2 regions of the Allobosea beijingensis genome follow, and region 1 is predicted to be linked to the other one. Evidence: riboswitches for the same ligand, from Rfam matches in the RefSeq annotation. Region 1 holds a riboswitch; the other holds the start of a gene.
What was found. A riboswitch is a leader RNA that binds a small molecule or an ion and turns the genes downstream of it on or off. The one in region 1 is predicted to bind cobalamin.
Positions count from the first base shown of each region.

Region 2: linked by a shared signal. The riboswitch ahead of Q9235_RS19140 (TonB-dependent receptor plug domain-containing protein) and the one ahead of Q9235_RS05635 (ABC transporter substrate-binding protein) in region 1 are both predicted to bind cobalamin.

Region 1 covers NZ_CP132359.1:1,150,867-1,158,708, forward strand. Annotated here, with positions in the region: gene Q9235_RS05625 (ABC transporter ATP-binding protein) at 1-5, opposite strand, end outside; gene Q9235_RS05630 (FecCD family ABC transporter permease) at 2-1,045, opposite strand; gene Q9235_RS05635 (ABC transporter substrate-binding protein) at 1,042-2,079, opposite strand; cobalamin riboswitch at 2,295-2,506, opposite strand; gene Q9235_RS05640 (mandelate racemase/muconate lactonizing enzyme family protein) at 2,542-3,720, opposite strand; gene Q9235_RS05645 (M81 family metallopeptidase) at 3,732-5,225, opposite strand; gene Q9235_RS05650 (ABC transporter permease) at 5,243-6,091, opposite strand; gene Q9235_RS05655 (ABC transporter permease) at 6,091-7,035, opposite strand; gene Q9235_RS05660 (ABC transporter substrate-binding protein) at 7,244-7,842, opposite strand, start outside.
Region 2 covers NZ_CP132359.1:4,005,376-4,013,217, forward strand. Annotated here, with positions in the region: gene Q9235_RS19135 (ABC transporter substrate-binding protein) at 1-371, opposite strand, end outside; gene Q9235_RS19140 (TonB-dependent receptor plug domain-containing protein) at 368-2,314, opposite strand; cobalamin riboswitch at 2,437-2,635, opposite strand; gene Q9235_RS19145 (GntR family transcriptional regulator) at 2,753-3,469, shown strand; gene Q9235_RS19150 (tripartite tricarboxylate transporter permease) at 3,476-4,996, opposite strand; gene Q9235_RS19155 (tripartite tricarboxylate transporter TctB family protein) at 5,000-5,494, opposite strand; gene Q9235_RS19160 (Bug family tripartite tricarboxylate transporter substrate binding protein) at 5,566-6,516, opposite strand; gene prpB (methylisocitrate lyase) at 6,622-7,554, opposite strand; gene Q9235_RS19170 (bifunctional 2-methylcitrate dehydratase/aconitate hydratase) at 7,561-7,842, opposite strand, start outside.

The DNA of each region.
Region 1 (7,842 bases):
GTCATGCCGGCCTCCGGGCGCGATAGAGGATCAAGGCGAAGACCGGCGCGCCGAACAGCGCCGTCACCACGCCGATCGGCAAGATCTGCTGAGGGATCAGGATGCGGGAGAGGATGTCGGCGAGGATCATGAAGATCGCGCCGATGACGAGGCAGGCCGGCAGCAGGCGGGCATGGCCGGAGCCGACGAGGAAGCGCGCGGCATGGGGGATGATCAGGCCGACGAAGCCGACCGTGCCGACGATCGAGACCATCACCGCCGTCATCACCGCCGTCGTCGCGAAAAGCACGACCTTGACCCGCGTGACCGCGACGCCGAGCGAGGCCGCCGCATCGACGCCGAAGGCGAAGGCGTCGAGCGCCTTGGCGTGCAGCATGCAGATACCGAAGCCGATGAAGGCGACCGGCGCCGCCATCCAGATGTCGGGCCAGCGCACGCCGCCGAAATTGCCGAGCAGCCAGAACATCACGCCGCGCGCCTGCTCGGCGCTGGCCATGGTCGTGACGATCGTCGCGGTCGCGGCATTGAAGAGCTGCGAGGTGGCGACACCGGCAAGGATGACGCGATCGCTCGCCCCACCCGCCCCCGTCGCCAGCAAGGCGACGACGACGAGCGCGGCGCAGGAGCCGATGAAGGCGCCGGCAGAGACCGAAAGCACCGCGCCGCCGATGCTGATGCCGAGGATCAGCACCGCGACAGCGCCGGTCGAGGCGCCGGCCGAGATGCCGAGGATATAGGGTTCGGCCAGTGGATTGCGCAGCAGAGCCTGGAGGATAGCACCCGATAACGCGAGCGCGCCGCCGCACAAGCCTGCCATCAGCGCGCGGCTCAGGCGGTAATCGAAGATCACGCCCTGCTGGATTGCGCTGACGGGAAAGTCGAGATCGAACAGCCCGTTGCCGAGGGCCTTCAAGGCCGTGTCCAGCGGGATGCGCATTTCGCCAATCGTCACCGCCAGCGCGACCGAGAAGGTCAGCGCCAGCAGCGAGGCCAGCGCGATGCCGATCCGCACCGGCCAGTTCGGCTCATGGGCGGCGTGGCTCAACGCGAGATCCCGAAGCCGGCGATCGCCGTGGCGAGGGTCTCGATGCCGTCGATCGTGTCGAGCCCGGCGCGCGTCGCGCCGACATCCATGATGACGATGCGGCCATTCTTCACGGCGTCGAGCTTGCTGGCGACCGGGTCGGTCTTCAGGAAATCCAGCTTCTTCTCGATATCGTCTGCCGGGAAGCGGCGGCGATCCATCTTCACGGTGACGATCACGGCCGGATTGGCAGCGGCGATGCTCTCCCAGCCGACCAGCGGCCATTCCTCATTGGTCGAAATGATGTTGCGGGCGCCGAGCTTGGACAGGATATAGGCGGGAACGCCGTTCTTGCCGGCCATGAAGCCGTCGCCCTTGATGTCCTTGCTGGAGAACCAGACGACGACCGGCACGTCCTGCGCCTTCAGCCTGGCGACCTGCTCGACGGCCTTGTCCTCGCGCGCCTTGAGCTCGGCGACGAGCTTCTCGGCCCGGTCGGCGACGTCGAAGATCTCGCCGAATTCGCGGATGTTGCGATAGACCAGTTCCATCGTGAACATCTGGGTGCGAACGCCGTCGCCTGCGCCGGAATTGTCCTTGCCGATGCAGTCGGTCGGCGAGACATAAGTCGGCACCTTCACCTTGGCGAACTGGTCGCGCTTGCCGACGATGCCGTTCGGCCCGACATGCCATTCGAACATCGCGGTGACGAGATCGGGCTCCTGCGCCAGCACGGCCTCGAAACTCGGGTCGTTATCGGCGAGGCGCTTCACCTTGGCGTTGACGGCCTCATAGGGCTTGGCCACCGGCGAGAACCAGACCGCCGTACCGACGACGCGGTCACCGAGGCCGAGCGCATAAAGGATCTCCGTCTGGGTCTGGCCGATCGCGACGACGCGCTTGGGCGCGGCGTCGAAAGTGATCGTCTCGCGGCAATTCTCAAGGGTCAGCGGATACTTGGTCGGCGCGGCATTGGCCGTACCGGCGGCGAGAGCGCCGAACAGCGCGACGGCGGACAGGCGAAGCAGGGTGTTGAACGGGCGCGCAGCCGGCATCGAGGCCATCCGAAATGTAACAATGTTGCATTTCTGATAGAGTGCGCGGCAGGCAGCCGTCAAGCCGCCCCGGGCGGCCTGTGCATTGATCTTCGTGAACATGAGTTTCATCGCTCCCCGAGATGACGGCCGGGGCAGCTTTGGGCATGTGGGGCGGGAGGCTGGCCGCAAGGGTCGCCATCGACACACAGGCTTCGGAACACCCCGTCCGAAAGACGTCTTCGACGACCGGGGCAGGTCTCCTGGCTCGCGGGTCGATGCCTGTTCCGCCCGGCCTTCCCGGCGCCTCGGGCGCCAGTGGACGATGGACGGAGAGCTCGCCGCTTACAGTTGCGGGGGCAGCCTCGGCATTGGCGCTAGGCGCGCCTCACCGAATTCCCTCTTAGCTCCGGGAGCAACCCGGAGAACCTCGATCGGCGCACACCCTATAAGGGCGTGGCGCTGCGTCAAGCCGGCATCGTGTCAGAGCCTTGGCGTGCTGTAGAGCCGCTTGCCGCCGACGGAGATCTCGACCTCCTGCAGATAGCCGCGCAGCGCCGTCGTCGCGACCTCGATGCCGAGGCCGGGCGCGTCGGGCGCGGCGACCTGCCCGTTCGCGTCGCGTTCCAGATGATTGGCTGAGATCGCCGTGGCCAGCGGCTTCGGCATGGCCGGATATTCGCAGATCTCGTGATCGGCGAGGCCGGCATAGGGCTGGAGCGAGGCCGAGAGAGCGAGATGCGAGGTGAAGGTGTGGTTGACGAAGGTCACGCCCTTGGCGACCGCGTAATCCGCCACCGCCTTGGACGGGCCAATACCGCCGATGCGGCCGCAATCGATCTGGACGTAGCCGATGCCGCCATAGTCGATGAGCTGCCGCGCCATCGACTCGTTATGGGCGCCCTCCCCGCCGGCCAGCCGGACCTTGGGGCTGCGTTTGGCTAGCGCGCCATAAGGTTCGAGCGCGCTGGCATGGAAGGGCTCCTCGAACCAGAGCACGTTCGCCTTCTCCATGGCGGGCAGACGGGCGGCGGCGCGCTCGACGTCCTCGATGAAGATCTGGCCGGTATCGACGAGCAGGATGCCATCCTGCCCCAAACCCTCGCGAGCGGCGACGAAATGCTCGGCATCAGCCTCGACGCTGCCGCGACCGATCGGCCCCCAGCCGAACTTGGCGGCGCGGAAGCTGCCCTTGCGGGCATCGCGGGCGCGTTCGAGAGTTTCCTGCGCCGTGTCGCCGAAAAGGACCGAGGCATAGGGCGTCTTGGGATGGCTTTTCGCGTATCCGAGCAGGCGCCAGACCGGTTCTGACCGCATCTTGCCGAGGATGTCCCACAAGGCCATCTCGACGCCCGAGAAGGTATGCGGCGCCTGCAGCAGGTCCATCGAGTTATAGGCGACAGCCGCGGCGATGCGGGCGATATCCTCCGGGCTTTCAAGCGCCTGGCCGAGCACGGAGTCGGCGACCGGCCGGCAGACGCCATGCGACATCGGGCAAATGAAGGCGGCGATGGAAGGCAATGGCGCCGCCTCGCATTCGCCCCAGCCGACATGGCCACCGGCGGCGACCCTGACCAGCAGCGCATCCTGGCTGCCATCGGCCTCATCGGTGACGACAGGCATGGCGAGATAGAAGAAATCGACGGCCTCGATCCTGGGCACGGGTCCTCTCCTTACAATTCGTAGATCGTGGCACGAGGCGCGAAGGTGACGCCCTCGTCGAGCGGGTAGATCGGCCGCGCGCAGATGGTGTGGCCGAGGCTCTTCAGGTTGGCGGAGGTCGCTCCGGGCGCGTCGATGTTGAAGTTCCGCGCGCACCACTGGTCGAACATGTGGAATTCGGTGTGCGGCGACTTCACCACGATCAGGTCGAAATCGGTCGGGTCTATGCCGTTGGCGTAATACATCGCACGGTCGAACAGGCTGACTGAACGGCTCATCACGACGACGGTGATGTTGTCCCAAGTGAGCACTGCGGTCGGCCCGGCGCTGAGCGGCGCCTTCATCGTCTCCAGCGCGGCTTCGCCATCCGAGAGCAGCTTGACCTTGACCTTGGCCTTCACCTGCATCGGCGGGAAGCGGGCGGGATCGATCGAGCCGCCGAGCGTGACCTCGATCGTCGCCCCGACGCCCGCCTTATGCGCCGCAGCCGCGGCCGGGGCATCGACGATCTGGGCCAGCACCCGCTTGCCGTAGCCGGCCTTCCGCAAGGCGGCGAGGATCAGGTTGCTGTCGCCGGAGGCGCCGGAGGAGGTCGCGTCGGCGGCATCGGTGAAGATCACCGGGCCGTCGATGCTGCGGGCCTGAGCGACGGCGCGGTCGAGCGGGACAAGCTTGCCCTGCATGCGGAAGCGCAACGGCCAGAACTCCTCGGCGAGCCGGAGCGCCTCGCGCTCGGCGGTTGCCTTATCGCCATCGGTGAGGATCAGCACCTGCGAGCAGAGCTCGGGTACATCGGTGAAGGGATTGCCGATCATGATGCCGGCGGCGAGCGCCCGCCCCTCCTCCTCCAGCCGGCGGCATTCGGCGAGCAGTTCGCCATAGCAGCCGGTCTTGGTGATGAGCTCGTCGCCGCGCACCAGCGCGGGGATGACGACGCGGGCGGCGACGGGCCTGATGCCGCCAGCCATCAGCTTGAGCAGGAGTTCGGCGGCGCGCCGGCCTGTGTCGGCGAAATCGACATGGGGATAGGTCCAGTAGATCGCGAAACCGTCGACATTGCGCAGCATCCGGTCGGTCAGGATGCCGTGCAGGTCGAGCGAGATCACGATCGGCATATCCGGGCCGACGCGCTCGCGCAGCTTCTCCAGCAGGTAGCCTTCGGGGTCGAGTTCACCATCGGCGCCCATCGCGCCATGCAGCGAGACATAGATGCCGTCGATGCGGTCGAGCTTGGCGAAGATCGCGGCGAGGATTTCCTCCGAGAGCTTCTTCCAGCCCGCGGCCGAGAGCGGGCCGGCGCTGCCGGAGCGGGCGCAGATCGTCGGCACGATCTCGATATCGAGCCTCGCCTCGAAGACGGCGAGCGCGCCGCCGAGCTCCTGGTTCTGGCCGCGCTGGATGTAGAGGCCGTCGCCATGATGGATCAGGAAATTCTCGTAATGCGACGGCAGCGGGTTGAAGGAGGAAATCTCCTGCTTGCAGTCGGCGATCAGGATGCGCTTCATCGTGCGGCTCCGGCGGGTCAGAATTTCAGGCGGGGGTCGAGTACGTCGCGCAGGCCGTCGCCGAGCAGGTTGAGGCCGAGCACGCAGGCGATGATCGCGAGGCCCGGAAACACCGTGATCCACGGGGCCTCGCGCATGAAATCGCGCCCCTGGGCGATGATCGAGCCGAAGGAGGCGGCTGGCGGCGGCGGGCCGGCACCGACGAAGGACAGTGCCGCCTCGGCCAGCACCGCGATGGCGAAGACATAGGTCAGGCGCACGATCAGCGGGCCGGCGACGTTGCGCAGCACATGCTTGAACAGGATGGTCCATTCGCCGACGCCGATCGAGCGCGCCGCGGCGATGTATTCCTGCTCCTTCTCGATCAGGACTGAGGCGCGCACGATGCGGGCCGTATGCGGGGTCGTGGCAATGGCGAGCGCGATCACGACATTGGTGAGCGAGGCGCCGAGCACCGCCGAGACGACCATGGCGAGCACGATCGAGGGGAAGGCCATCAGCGCGTCCATGATCCGCATGATCGGCTGGTCGAGATGATAGAAATAACCGGCGATGGCGCCGCTCAGCGTGCCGGCAATCCCGGCCAGCACCACGGTACAGGCCCCGATGGCGAGCGAGATGCGGGCGCCGATCATGACGCGGGAGAGGATGTCGCGGCCGAAATGATCGGTGCCGAACCAGTGGACAGCGCTGGGCGCGGCGAGCCGGGCGCGGACATTGCTCTTGAGCGGATCGAAGGGCGTGAGCCAATCGGCGGCGAGCGCGATCGCGACCATCAGCAGCACCAGCACGGCCCCGATCACGAAGGAACGGTTGCGAAAGAGGCGCCCCCAGAGGGCGCGGCCGACGAGTGGCGTGCCCTGCATCAGGCCAGCCTCACGCGCGGATCGACCACGGCATAGAGGATGTCCACGACGAGATTGATCGCGAGATAGACGACCGCGAGGAAGAGCAGGCCGCCCTGCAGCACCGGGAAATCGCGCGATGCGATGGCGCCGACGATCAGGCGGCCGATGCCGGGGATCGAGAAGACCTGCTCGACGATGACCGCGCCACCGAGCAAGGCGCCGGAGACGATGCCGATCACGGTGAGGATCGGGATCATCGCATTCGGCAATGCATGACGCAGGACGACATGGAGCTTGGCCAGCCCCTTGGCATCGGCGGTGCGGACATAGTCCTGGCTGAGCGTATCCAGCATCGAGGCGCGCGCCATGCGGGCGATGAAGCCGACCTGCACCAGCCCCAGCGTCAGCGCCGGGAGGACCATGCCGCGGAGCCATTCGCTCGGCGATTGCAGGAAGGGCGTGAAGCCACCGCTCGGCAGCCAGCCGAGCGACACGGCGAAGACCAGCACCATGACGAGGCCGAGCCAGAAATCCGGCACCGAGAGTCCGAGCAAGGCCGTTGTCATCACCGCCTGATCGGGCCAGCGATTGTGATTGACGGCCGCAATGATGCCGGCCGCGACGCCGAAAAACACGGCGAAGGCCAGAGCCAGCGCCGCCAGCGAGAGCGTGACCGGCAGGCGCTCGATCAGGGCCGCCGTTACGGAGCGGTTGAGCAGGATCGACTGGCCGAGATCGCCACTGAGGATGCGCCCGTACCAGCCGAGCATCTGCTGCGGCAGCGAGAGATCGAGCCCGAGCGCGCTGCGCAGCTTGGCGACCTGATCGGGCGTCGCCGAGGCGTCGAGGAAGGCCGCTGCCGGATCGCCCGGCACCAGCCAGATCAGCGCGAAGGACATCAGCGAGACCAGGACGAGCACGAGAAAGGCGCCCGCGAGCCGGCGGATCAGGAAATGTCCCATGCCGCCCTCCTTCCGAGCGTCAAAATTTCATTCAAACAAACGAGGTCATCCCGGGCGACCGGAGGGAGACCCGGGATCCATACCGGAGCGCTTCCGAAGAAGGTTCAGGCATGGATCCCGGATCGGCGCCGCTCGGCGGCTTGTCCGGGACGACACGGCTATGATGGCGTCGGTCGATACCTATGAAGGCAGGCATCGACCGTTGCGCTCAAGGCTCCAGCCAGACGCCCCACATGCGCGGGATGCGATAGGGCTTGAAGTTCTTGAGCTTGGCCGTCGAGGCCTGGAAGATCCCGTAATTGCCGGCCTTCATTGCCACCGCCGCATCGTACATGTGCTTCTGGAAGGCATCGAAGAGGGCCTTGCGCTTGGTTTCGTCCATCTCGGCATTGAAGGCGGCGGCGATGCGGTCGATCTCCGGGTCCTTCGCCTGCTGCGAGAGGCCGTTGACCCAGGGCGCCATCACCGAACCCGGTCCCTCATAGGGCTCGATGCCGAAGCCATGCGTCCAGAAGGTCCAACCGGTCGGGGTGAAGCCGATCTTCGAAACGGTCGGCCAGTCGGCGACGGTAATGTCGACCTCCACGCCGATCTCCTTCAGCTTCTGCTGGACCAGCGTCGCGGTGTCGACATTGGGGCGCAGATTATCGGTGATGAAGGTGATCTTGCCGCCCTTGTAGGAGGATTTGGCGAGCAGCTCCTTGGCGAGCTTGATATCGCTCTTGTTGTACTTGTCGCTGCCGACCATCGAGTGAAAGGCTGCGCCCGGATAGAGCCAGCTCGGATCCATCTGGTAGATATCAGCGT
Region 2 (7,842 bases), 2.7 Mb from region 1:
GGAACGCCGAATTCCCTGACGCCGACGCCGACGCGCCCGAGCAGGGACACCGTCGCGCGGGTGGTATAGGCGCCAGCGACGACGAGGTCGGGCCTGAACCCCAGCACCTCCTCGGCGAGGCCGTGATTGGCCGGTATCCGGCGCGCCGCCTCGGCCATGTTGGCGTTGCGCGGGTCCTGCGACAGCCAGGTCACCGAAGCGATGCGTGCGGGATCGGCCAGACGCAGCACGAGCTCGTCCGTACACATGTTGAGCGAGACGATACGCGCCGGCCGCTCCGCAGCGGCCACGCCGGATGCGATCGCGCCCGAGAGCGCGAGGGTGATCAGGCAGGCGCCACGCAGGCGCCGCAGGACCCGAGAAAACGTCATCCGCCGATGGCCACCTTGATACCGCCGAAGACGCCGAGGCCCGGCACGAGGAAGCCGACCGGATTCTCCCAGCGCTTGTCGAAGAGGTTATCGACCCGCCCGAACACCGTCACCTTGTCGCTCGCCTTGTATTCGGCAGCCAGATTGACCAGCGTCGCACCCTTCGCCCGCATGCGCGGGACCGAGAAATCGCGATTGCCGTCGACCCATGAGCCGATATGGATCAGCGTCGCCGAGAGGCTGAGCTTGTCCGTCGGCGTCCAGGTCGCGGTCATGCTCGCCTTGTGGCGCGGCCGGCGCAGCAGCTCCTGCCGGGCGATCTCGTCCCTGGCGAGAGTGAAGGTGTAATCGGCGCGGACGCGGAACTGCGGCGAGATTTCGAGCGCGGCGAAAGCCTCGACGCCCTTCGTCCTGGCCTTGCCGATATTGGCGTAGGAATCACGCCTGATGTTGGTGACGATCAGGTTCTCGATATCGTTCTGGAACCAGGTCGCGCCGAACTGAACACGCTTGTCGAGGAGCGGCTGCTCGAAACCGATATCCCAGCCGCGGCTTTCCTCCGGCTTCAGGTTCGGGTTTCCGAAGAAATTGTAGCCGGGGCGGTAGTCGATGAAGAGTTCGCTCAGCGTCGGCGCCTTGAAGCCGGTGCCGTAGCTCGCCTTCAGCTTGGTCTCGATGCCGGGAATGATGACGGCCGGCGCGACACGATAGGTCGTGTGGCCGCCATAGCTGTCGTCATGGTCGCGGCGGATATTGGCCGCCATGAAATAGCGGTCCTCGATATTGCCCTGATATTCGAGATAGGCGGCCTTGTTGCCGTTCGAGGCGATAAGGCTCGTCGTGTCCAGACGCTCGCGCTCATATTGCAGGCCCATGATCAGGTTGTGACCCTTGCTGATCTCGAGATTGCCGCGCCAGTCGAACTTGGTGCGCTCGCCGAGGCTCTGATTGGGCAGGCCGAGCAGCCCGGTCATCGCGGAAGCCGTCCGCGTCCCCCGGTCCTGCCGCGAGTAGGAGACGCCGAAGGTGTTGACGAAGCGTCCGCCAAACGGGTCCCAGACCACCTCGCCGCGGGTGAAGGCCTGCGCGTAGTTCTGCTGGGAGCGATAGGGCGAGGGCTTGCTCGGGAAGCCGGTATCGCCGGTATAACGGAGCTGGCCGTCCTGATAGCGGCCGACCCAGTTCAGCGTCAGCGTGTCGGTGAGCGCGAAGCCGAGGCGCCCCGAATAGCTGTAATTGTCGAAGATGTTCGGATTGATCCGGCGGCCGGACGGCACGAGGTTCGGCGGCGTCACCTCGGTTCCGTCGGCCCGGAAATGGCTGGCGTTGAAGGCGTAGTTGAAGCGCGCATCGCCCCCGCTGAAGCCGAGGGACTGGTTGAAGGTGCCGTGCGAGCCGCCTTCCACGCGCGCCGTCATCTTCGGCGGGCCTTCTCCGCGCTTGGTAGTCACCGAGATGACGCCTCCCAGCGCGTTGGCGCCGTAAAGGCCGCTCTGCGGGCCGCGCAGCACCTCGATGCGCTCGATATCCTCCGTCAGCATCGAGCCGAAATCGAAGGCGCGGTTCGGCGCGGAGGGGTCGTTCGCCTCGATGCCGTCGATCAGCACCTTGACGTGGTTGGAGTTGGTGCCGCGCATGAAGACCGAGGTGAGGCCGCCCGGCCCGCCGGTCTGCACGATGTTGAGGCCGGGCACGGCGGCCAGCGCCTGCGGCAGGGTGCGGCGCTGCTGCTGCTCGATCTCCTTCGCGGTGATCACCGTGACGGAACTGGCGATCTCGCGCGCCGGGGTCGGCGTGCCCGTGGCGCTGACGACGATCTCGTCGAGCGCCACGGTGGCGGGCTCGTTCTGGGCGGCGGCCGGAGCAGCGGCAGCCAGGATGGCAAGGCAGGAAGCGGACAGCAGCAGGCGGCCGCGTCCGGCGGCCGGGAGGGAGACGTTCACGATGGAGACCTCGGGCGTTGACGTCAGTGGCACGTCACCGCGAACGCGATCTCCCATCAGCCGTACGAAAGACGGCGAACGGTCGAATCAGCGATCGGCGCACCCCGGCCGAACGTGTCCGCGTGTGACCACGGCTGACGGCAGGTCTCCTGGCTCGCGGGTCGGTGCCTTTCACCGCCTTCCCAGGTCCGAGGCCCCAGTGGCGTGTGGCGAAAGGCTCGCCGCTTACAGTTGCGGGGGCAGCCGCGGCATGGGGTGGCTCGCCACCCGCACCGCGTTCCCTTTTGATCCCGTGAGGGAACCGTCGGGTCGACGAGTAGGGCGAAAAAGTGGCGGCGTCAAACGGCCGCCGTCCCGACATCGGGGCCATGAACAGGCTCGGCAATTGCGGCTACTGCGCTATACTCCGCAGAACAGAAGCAGATAGGCACCCGCTCGATGCTGGCCGAGACTTTGCCCCCCGCGAGCGTGGGCGTCACCGTCAAACTCTACGACGACCTCTCCTCGGCCATCGTCTCCGGGGAGATCGCGCCCGGCGCCAAGCTGAGCGAGCCGGCGATCGCGCGCCGCTTCGGCGTCAGCCGCGCGCCGGTACGCGAGGCGATCCGGCGCCTGCAGGAGCGCGGGCTCGTCACCTATGTAGCCAATCAGGGGGCGCGCGTCGCCGAGCCGAGCGCGGCCGAGTTCCTTGCGCTGCTCGACGTGCGCGAGGCGACCGAAGGCATGGCCGCCCGTCTCGCGGCCGAAAGCATGAGCGATGACGAGATCGCGGCACTGGAGGCGCTGGTCACGGGGCATCGCGACGAGATCGAGCGCAATCCGATGGGGGCCTATCTCCAGGACGAGCCCGAAGCGGACTTCCACCGCCGCATTGCCAAGGGCAGCGGCAACCCGATCCTGGCAGAGCTGCTCTGCGAGCAGTTCTATCCGCGTCTGCGCCTGTGCCGGCGGCTGCATTCCACGGTGCCGGGGCGTGGCCGCGAGGCCTGGCGCGAGCATATGCGGATCACCGAGGCGATCAGCCATCGCGACGGCGAGCTCGCGGAAATCCTGATGCGGCGCCATATCCGCGCCGCCCGCATGGCACTTCAGGCCGCGCTGGCCGCGAGCGAAAGCGCCAAGCCGGGCAAGCGCCGGAGCGGTGGGAAGCGCTGACGCGGTTCAGCCGGTGGCGGCGGCCGATTGCCCTTCCGCCTCGGCGCGGCGGCGGCGATAGGCGAGCAAAGGGGGCACGACCAGCACCAGCGCGGCGATCCCGAGCAGCGTCGCCGCGATCGGCGTGCCGACCAGCACGCTCCAGTCGTTCTGACTGACGGCGAGCGCGCGCCGGAGCTGGATTTCCGCCTGCGGGCCGAGGATCAGGCCGATCAGGGCCGGCGCTATCGGGAAGTCATGGACCCGCGCGACATAGCCGACGAGGCCCAGCCCGCACATCAACGCAAGGTCCATCCAGGAGGTCGACAGGCCCCAGACGCCGACCATCGCGAAGACGACGATGCCGCCATAGATGTAATGGCGCGGGATCAGCAGCAGCCGGACCCAGATGCCGACCAGCGGCAGATTGAGGATGAGCAGGATGACATTGCCGATATAGAGCGAGGCGATCAGGCCCCAGAGCAGGTCCGGGTTGGTCGCGAAGAGCAGCGGGCCGGGCTGGAGCCCGTAATTCTGGAAGGCCGCGAGCAGGACGGCCGCCGTCGCGGTCGAGGGCAGGCCTAGCGTCAGGAGCGGAACGAGGATGCCGGCCGCCGCCGCGTTGTTGGCAGCCTCGGGACCGGCGACGCCCTCGATCGCGCCCTGGCCGAACTCCTCGGGGTGCTTGGTCAGGCGGCGCTCCAGCGCATAGGAGAGGAAGGTCGGGATTTCCGTGCCGCCGGCCGGCAGTGCGCCGATGGGGAAGCCGATCACGCTGCCGCGCAGCCAGGGCTTCCAGGAACGCACCCAATCCTGCCGGGTCATCCAGCTTCCGCCGGAGAGCGGGTTGATCGCGGCCGGCGCTGCCCCGCTGCGGCTCGCGACATAGAGTGTCTCGCCGATCGCGAAGAGCGAGACCAGCACGACCGTGAAGGAGACGCCGTCGAGCAGTTCGAGCGTGCCGAAGACCATCCGGGTCTGGCCGGTCTGAGTGTCGATGCCGATCGTGCCGAGCGCGAGCCCGAAGAACAGGGCGGCGAAGCCGCGCACCATCGAGCGCCCCATCACCACCGCAACCGAGGTGAAGGACAGCATCATCAGCGCGAAATAATCCTCCGGGCCGAAGACGAAGGCGAGTTCGGCGATGGCGGGCGCGAGGAAGGTCAGCGCCAGCGTGCCGATCGTGCCGGCGACGAAGGAGCCGATCGCGGCGGTCGCCAGCGCCGCGGCGCCACGGCCGCGCCTTGCCATGCGATTGCCTTCGAGCGCCGTCATCACCGAACCGCTCTCGCCCGGCGTGTTCAGCAGGATCGAGGTGGTCGAGCCGCCATAAAGCGCGCCGTAGAGGATGCCGGCGAACATGATGAAGGCCGAGGCCGGATTGACCTGCGCGGTGACCGGCAGGAGCAGAGCGATGGTCAATGCCGGGCCGATACCAGGCAACACACCGACCGCGGTACCAAGCCCGCAGCCGATGAAGGCCCAGAACAGGTTCATCGGCTGCAAGGCAACCGCGAACCCGCCGAGCAACTGGTTCAGGACGTCCATGACTCAGCCCAGAAGGGGAAAGAAGGGGCCCAGGCTGATGCCAAGGCGTGAGAAGCCAAACCAGGCGAGACTGGCGATCAGCGCGCCGATACCGAGATCGAGCAAGGTGCGGCGCGAGCCGAAGGCATGTGTCACGAGCGTGAAGGCCAGCATCGCGCTGAACGGGAAGCCGAGCCAGCGGATCGTCAGCAAGGGTACGCCGACCCCGGCCAGCGCCATCAGGAAGGCAGGGCGCGAGAACGGCGCCTCCTCCTCATCCTCGCTGGCGGGCGCGAGCTGCCCCTTCAGCGCCTGCACGATCAGCAGGAAGCCGAGCAGGACGAGTCCCAGCCCGACGGCAAGCACGATCGCGGCCGGCCCGACACCGACATAATTGGTGGTCGAGGCGATGCCGCGCGCGCCATTGAGCCAGAGCGCGCCCATGACCAGGATGGCGAGCCCGAGCCACCAGGGCCCTCGGCCGCGGGACGCTATGGAATTGGTCTTCGTCGACGACATCTGCCCTGCCCGTCCCTTCGCGATGGATCGCGGGCGGCGCGCTCAGGCGCGCCGTCCGGCTTCGACGGAGGCTATTTCAGGATGCCGACTTCCTTGAGCGCGCTGGTCCAGTTGGTTTCCTCGCTCTTGAGGAAATCGTTGAAGGCGTCACCCGGCAGATAGGCATCCTCCCAGCCCTGCGTCTTCAGCGTCTCCTTCCACTCCTTGGTGGCGTGGAGCTTGGCGAAGCGGTCGAGCCAGGTCTTCTTGGCGGCATCGCTCATGCCGGGCGCACCGACGAAGCCGCGCCAGTTGCCGATCTCCACGGGGATGCCGGCTTCCTTCAGCGTCGGGGCGTTCAAGCCTTCGACCCGCGTCGGGCCGGAGGTCGCGATGATGCGGATGCGGCCGGATTCGGCGAAGGCGCGGAATTCCGAGGCGCCGGAGATCGCCGCCTTGATCTTGCCGCCGCCGAGCGCGGCGAGAATCTCACCGCCGGAGAAGGCGACGAAGTTGATCTTGCCGACAGGCGCGCCGGCATGCTTGGCGAGCAGCGCCAGCATGACATGGTCGGCGCCGCCGGCCGAGCCGCCGCCGACCGAGAGCGCGCCGGGATCGACCTTGAGCGCGGCGATGAAGTCCGCCGGGGTCTTGATCGGCGAATTCGCGGGCACGGCGATGGCGTTGTACTCGTTGGTCAGGCGCAAGAGCGGCGTCGTGTCCTTGAGCGAGACCGGCGTCTGGTTGGTTATGACGCCGCCCACCATGATGACGCCGGTGACCAGCAGGGCGTTGTCGTCGCCCTTGGCGGTGCGGACGAATTCGGCGAGGCCGATCGTGCCGGCGGCACCGCCCTTGTTGGTGAAGGACGCGCCGTCAGTGAAGACCTTGGACTGGGCGAAGGCCGCCATGGTATGGCGCCCGGCCCCGTCCCAGCCGCCGCCGGGATTGGCGGGGATCATGACCTTGGCCGGCTCGGCCAGGGCCACGCCGGAGCCGAGCCCCAGGGCCAGGACACCGGCCATCGTCAAACGCTTCAGCATCTTTCATCTCCTCCCGTTGTCGTTACGCCGCCGTTTTCGGCTGGTCGTTCTGTTGCCGCGCCATCCGCAGTTCGGGCGCCGGGTCGTTCCGGCGCCCTCGTGTCCTCATGCGCTACGCTCGCGCTGCGGCATGCCTTCCGGCGTAATCGTCGCGACGATCGAGGCGTCGAGCGCCTCGTAATCGGCAAGCCCGATCGTCTTGTAGAGCTCGGCCCGCGTCTGCATCTGCTCGACCATGGCATGGGTGCCGCCGTCGCGGGCGAGCGCGGCATAGAGCTTTTCCTGCGCCTTGTTCGCGACGCGCAGCGAGGAGACCGGCCAGATCACCATGCGATAACCCATCGCCTCGAACTCGGAGGCCGTGAAGAAGGGCGTGCGGCCGAACTCGGTCATGTTGGCGAGCAGCGGCACGCCGGGCATGCGGCGGGCGAACTCGCGGAACATCTCGGCCGTGGTCAGCGCCTCCGGGAAGATCGCGTCCGCGCCGGCCTCGAGATAGAGCTTGGCGCGGGCGACCGCGCCGTCGATGCCTTCGCTCGCGGCCGCATCGGTGCGGGCGATTACGTAGAGGTGGCGGCGCGCCTTCGCAGCCGCTGCGACCTTGGCCGCCATGTCATGGGCGTCGGCCAGTTTCTTGTCGTTGAGATGGCCGCATTTCTTCGGCAGGAGCTGGTCCTCGATATGGACGGCACCGGCACCGGCCTCCTCGAAGACGCGCACCATGTGCATGACGTTGAGCGCCTCACCATAGCCGGTATCGCCATCGACCAGCAGCGGCAGGCCGGAAGCCCGCGCGATCTGGCGGACGAAGAAGGCGACCTCGTCGACGGTGATCATGCCGAGATCGGGAATCCCCATCGACGCGGTCATGGCCGCACCGGACAGATACAAGCCCTCGAAGCCGGCCATCCTGGCCTGGATCGCGGCCATGCCGTTATGGGCTCCGGGGAGGCGCGCGATGCCGCCGCGCTCGACCAGCGCCCGAAAGCGCTGACCGGCCGGTTCGGAGGGAAGATCGGAGGCGACGAGATAGGGCATGGGCGCTCAGTTGCAGTAGAGATCGACGTAGTCGTTGACCGACGTTGCTTCGAGCCTGGCCTGATCCAGCGAGACACCGAGGATCTGGCGCTGACGCTTCTCGACGAAGCGGCGGGCGAGGTTGGTGCGGAACTTGGCTTCGAGCAGCGGAATGCCGTCGGCGCGGCGGCGCTTGTGGCCGATCGGGTATTCGACCACGAGCTCGGGCAGCACCGTGCCATCCTTCAGGGTCACCGTCATACCGTTGGCGATCGAGCGCTTCTCGGGATCGTGGTAGTCCTTGGTGAA